One region of the Mycobacterium sp. IS-1556 genome, then DNA from elsewhere that is predicted to be linked to it. Evidence: predicted binding sites of a transcription regulator. Region 1 holds the regulator's gene; the other holds the start of a gene.

Region 1 (2,190 bases):
ACACCTACGAGGTCGACGGCACCGTCGTCAGCCTGACCCCCGGCACCGGGGGCGTCCGGACCGACGAGCACGGAGCACCGATCCACGGCGTACTCGCCGCCTATCCCGGCTGGCGAGTCAGCGCGCAAACGAACAACAGCCTGACCGCGGTGCTCGATTACGGTGGCGACCCGCAACTGCTCGCGGCGTTTCCGTTCCCGCACCTGCTGACACAACACGTGACTCTCGACGACCGGACACTCGCCATCGAGACCACCGTCGCGCCCACCACGTCGGCGCCCGTGCCGCTGTGTTTCGGCTACCACCCGTACCTGAGAATCCCCGGCGTGCCGCGCGAGGAATGGGCGCTCAACACCCCGACGATGCGCCACCTGCCAGTGGACGACAACGGCATTCCGACCGGAGCTCAGGAACCGTGGCCGGCCAGGACCGAGCAGTTGAAGATCACTGCATACGACGACGGCTTCGACCGGGTGCCCGAGGGCGCGGTGTTCACGCTCACCGGCGGTGACCGCCGCATCGATGTGACGTTCGAAAGCGGCTATCCCGCAGCACAACTCTTCGCGCCCACCAACGACGACCTGATCGCCATCGAGCCGATGGCCGCCCCGACCGACGCGCTGCGGCGGGGCGGCTACCGAAAAGCGGCCCCCGGCAAGCCGGAGACCGCTCGATTCTCGATCAGGATCAGTTGAGGTTGTCAATCCGCCTGACGTCGCCGCCGAGCGGCTCCGGGCTGCCAGACGACCAGAGCCGTGCTCTTCTGGCGTGGCTGCGCGCGCAGCGCCTCGACTTCCTCGCTCAGCTCCCGCACCCGGGCCTGCAACGCCTCGACCTGGTTGGTCAGCTCGATGATGCGCTTGATGCCGGCGAGGTTGACGCCTTCGTCCTGGCTCAACCGCTGGACCTCGCGGAGCAACTCGACATCGTGCTGTGAGTAACGCCTGCCGCCACCCGAGGTGCGTTGCGGGCGCACCAGGCCGAGCCGGTCATAGGTGCGCAGGGTCTGCGCGTGCATGCCCGCCAACTCGGCGGCGACGGAGATCAGGAAGGTGCGGGCCTCCTCCTTCGACCGTTTCGTGGCCATCACGCACCTGCCCATCCGGCCCGCGGATCGAAGCCGCTGGCCCGCTCCGCTTTCGCGTAGGCCTCCAGCGCCTCGGCCGCCTCACCCTCGAGGTTCGGCGGCACCGCCACCTTGACCGTCACCAACAGGTCGCCGTGGCCGCCGGAGCGTTTCGGCACACCGCGTCCGCGCACGCGCAGGATCCGGCCGTCCGATGTGCCCTTGGGCACCCGCACACCGACCTTGCCTTCCAGCGTCGGCACCGAAAGCGTTGTACCCAAGGCCAATTCATGGAAGCTGACGGGAACGGTGACGGTGAGATCATCGCCGTCGCGGCCGAACACCCTGTCGGGCCGCACGTGGACGGTCACGTACAGGTCGCCCGACGGTGCGCCGCGAAGACCCGCTTCGCCCTGGCCCGCCAACCGGATCCGCTGGCCGTCCTCGACGCCGGGCGGGATCCGCACGTTGATGGTGCGAGTTCGGGTGGTCACGCCGGTGCCCTTGCACTCCTGGCAGGGGTGCTCGATGATCGACCCGCTCCCACGGCATTCGGTGCACGGCTCGGAGAATCCGAACGCGCCCTGGTTGCGGTTGATCACCCCGGAGCCATTACAGCTCGGGCAGACTTTCGGGCTGGTACCCGGGCGCGCCCCGCTGCCATGACAGTTGGTGCACGGCGCCGGACTGGTGAGCCGCAACGGCATCGCCACGCCCTTGGTGGCCTCCAGGAACGACAGCTCGGCCTCGGTCTCGAGGTCGTTGCCGCGCCGTGGCCTGCTGGGGCGTGGCTGCTGGGCCCCGCGACCGAAGAGACCACCGAAGAGGTCGCCGATGTTCGCGCCGCCGGTTTGACCTGCCGCGTCGAACAGGTCGTTCAGGTTGAACTCGACGCCGCCGTCCGAGCCGCCGAAGCCCCCGAAGCCACCACCGCCGCCGAACCGGCCGCGACCGAACCCGCCGTTGGCGAACAACCGCCGGGTCTCGTCGTACTCCTTGCGCTTGGCCGGATCGGTGAGCACCTCCTTGGCCTCGGACACCGCCTTGTACCGTTCCTCGGCCGAGGAATTGCCCGGGTTTCGGTCGGGATGGTTCTCCGCGAGCAGCTTTCGCGCCGCCCGCTT
Region 2 (2,190 bases), on a different contig from region 1:
GCAACATCCGGATCCAGTTCCAGGGCGGTGGACCGCATGCCGTCTATCTGCTCGACGGCCTGCGCGCCCAGGACGATTTCAACGGCTGGGACATCAACACCCCGGCCTTCGAGTGGTATCACCAGTCGGGGTTGTCCGTCGTCATGCCGGTCGGCGGGCAGTCCAGCTTCTACACCGACTGGTACCAGCCGTCGCGGGGTAACGGCCAGGACTACACCTACAAATGGGAGACGTTCCTGACCCAGGAACTGCCCGCGTGGCTGGAAGCCAACAAGGGCGTGTCGCAGAACGGCAATGCCGTGGTGGGCATTTCGATGGCCGGCAGCACCGCGCTGACGTACTCGATCTACTACCCGCAGAAGTTCATCTACGCGGCATCGCTGTCGGGCTTCCTCAATCCCTCCGAGGGATGGTGGCCGATGCTGATCGGGCTGGCGATGCAAGACGCGGGCGGGTACAACGCCGAAAGCATGTGGGGCCCGTCATCGGATCCGGCGTGGAAGCGCAACGATCCGATGGTCAACATCCGCCAGTTGGTGGCCAACAACACCCGCATCTGGATCTACTGCGGCACCGGTACGCCGTCGGATCTGGACTCGGGTACCGCAGGCCAGAACCTGATGGCTGCGCAGTTCCTCGAAGGGTTCACGTTGCGAACCAACATCACCTTCCGGGACAACTACGTCGCCGCGGGCGGCACCAACGGCGTGTTCAACTTCCCGCCGCAAGGCACTCACAGCTGGGGCTACTGGGGTCAGCAGCTCGAGATGATGAAGCCTGACATCCAGCGGGTGCTGGGAGCGCAGGCCAGCGCCTAGGGCCACCGCCGAGATCCACCCACAACAGGAAGCCTGCCGTTTCCCCCGAACGGCAGGCTTCCTGCCGTTTCGGGTGTCCGTGTCGCGCTGTACGCGCAGAGTGAACGCCCGCGGGAACAAACACGACACCGCCAGGGTTGAGTCCGTTCGACTGAACTTTGGAGGTGTTTGATGGCTCAAGCCAAGACAGTGCCGGTGCTCTTCCTGAGCGAGTCGATCGTGCTGCCCGGAATGGTGGTGCCGATCGAGCTCGACGACACCGCGCGCGCCGCCGTCGAAGCGGCCAGGGCCGCCGCATCCGATGGAGCCGGCGAGCTGCTGATCGCTCCGCGGCTCGAGGACCGGTACCCGTCTTATGGTGTGCTGGCCTCGATCGTGCAGGTCGGCCGTACGGTCGGCGGCCCCGCCGCGATCGTGCGGGGCGGAAGCCGCGCGCACATCGGCGCCGGTGCCACCGGACCGGGCGCCGCGCTGTGGGTCGAGGTGACCGAGGTGACCGAGCCGGAGCCGACCGAGGAGACCGTGAAACTCGCCGCGGAGTACAAGAAGCTTCTGCTGGCGATGCTGCAGCGGCGCGAGGCGTGGCAGATCATCGACTTCGTCAACCAGCTCTCCGATCCCTCGGTGCTGGCCGACACCGCCGGATATGCGTCGTATCTGACGCAGGTCCAGAAGCGTCAGCTGCTCGAGACCCCGGACGTCGCCGCACGGTTGCGTGCGCTGATCGAGTGGACCGGTGATCAGCTGGCCGAGGTCGAGGTCAACGAAAAGATCGCCGAGGACGTGCGCGAGGGCATGGAGAAGACGCAGAAGGAATTCCTGCTGCGCCAGCAGTTGGCGGCGATCCGCAAGGAACTGGGCGATGACGACGGGACCGGGTCCTCGGATGACTACCGGAGCCGCATCGAGGCCGCCGACCTCCCAGAGAAGGTGCGCGAGGCCGCGCTGCGCGAAGTCGGCAAGCTCGAGCGGTCCAGCGATCAGAGCCCGGAGAGCGGCTGGATCCGCACCTGGTTGGACACCGTGCTGGAGCTGCCGTGGAACGTGCGCACCGAGGACGCGACGGATTTGACGGGCGCACGTGAGATTCTCGACGCCGACCACCACGGCCTCGACGACGTCAAGGAGCGCATCGTCGAGTACCTGGCCGTGCGTGCACGCCGCGCCAAGCGGGGCCTGCAGGTCGTAGGCGGCCGTGGGTCGGGCGCGGTGATGGTGCTGGCCGGGCCGCCCGGGGTCGGCAAGACGTCGCTGGGCGAGAGCGTGGCGCGGGCACTGGGCCGCGAGTTCGTCCGCGTCGCCCTCGGCGGCGTGCGCGACGAGGCCGAGATCCGTGGGCACCGGCGCACGTACGTCGGCGCGCTGCCCGGTC

What was found. The regulator HspR, encoded in region 1, represses chaperone genes until heat shock. The targets are predictions, from matches to a motif close to ANNTGAGTNNNNNNNACTCANNT.
Region 2: a site for HspR is predicted at 954-976, ahead of lon (endopeptidase La). Genes of this name have one in related genera too.

Annotation. Positions count from the first base shown of each region.
Region 1 covers NZ_LQIM01000018.1:10,067-12,256, forward strand. The annotation lists gene AU187_RS13420 (aldose 1-epimerase) at 1-695, shown strand, start outside; gene AU187_RS13425 (heat shock protein transcriptional repressor HspR) at 701-1,087, opposite strand; gene dnaJ (molecular chaperone DnaJ) at 1,087-2,190, opposite strand, start outside.
Region 2 covers NZ_LQIM01000003.1:37,164-39,353, forward strand. The annotation lists gene AU187_RS04150 (esterase family protein) at 1-818, shown strand, start outside; gene lon (endopeptidase La) at 990-2,190, shown strand, end outside.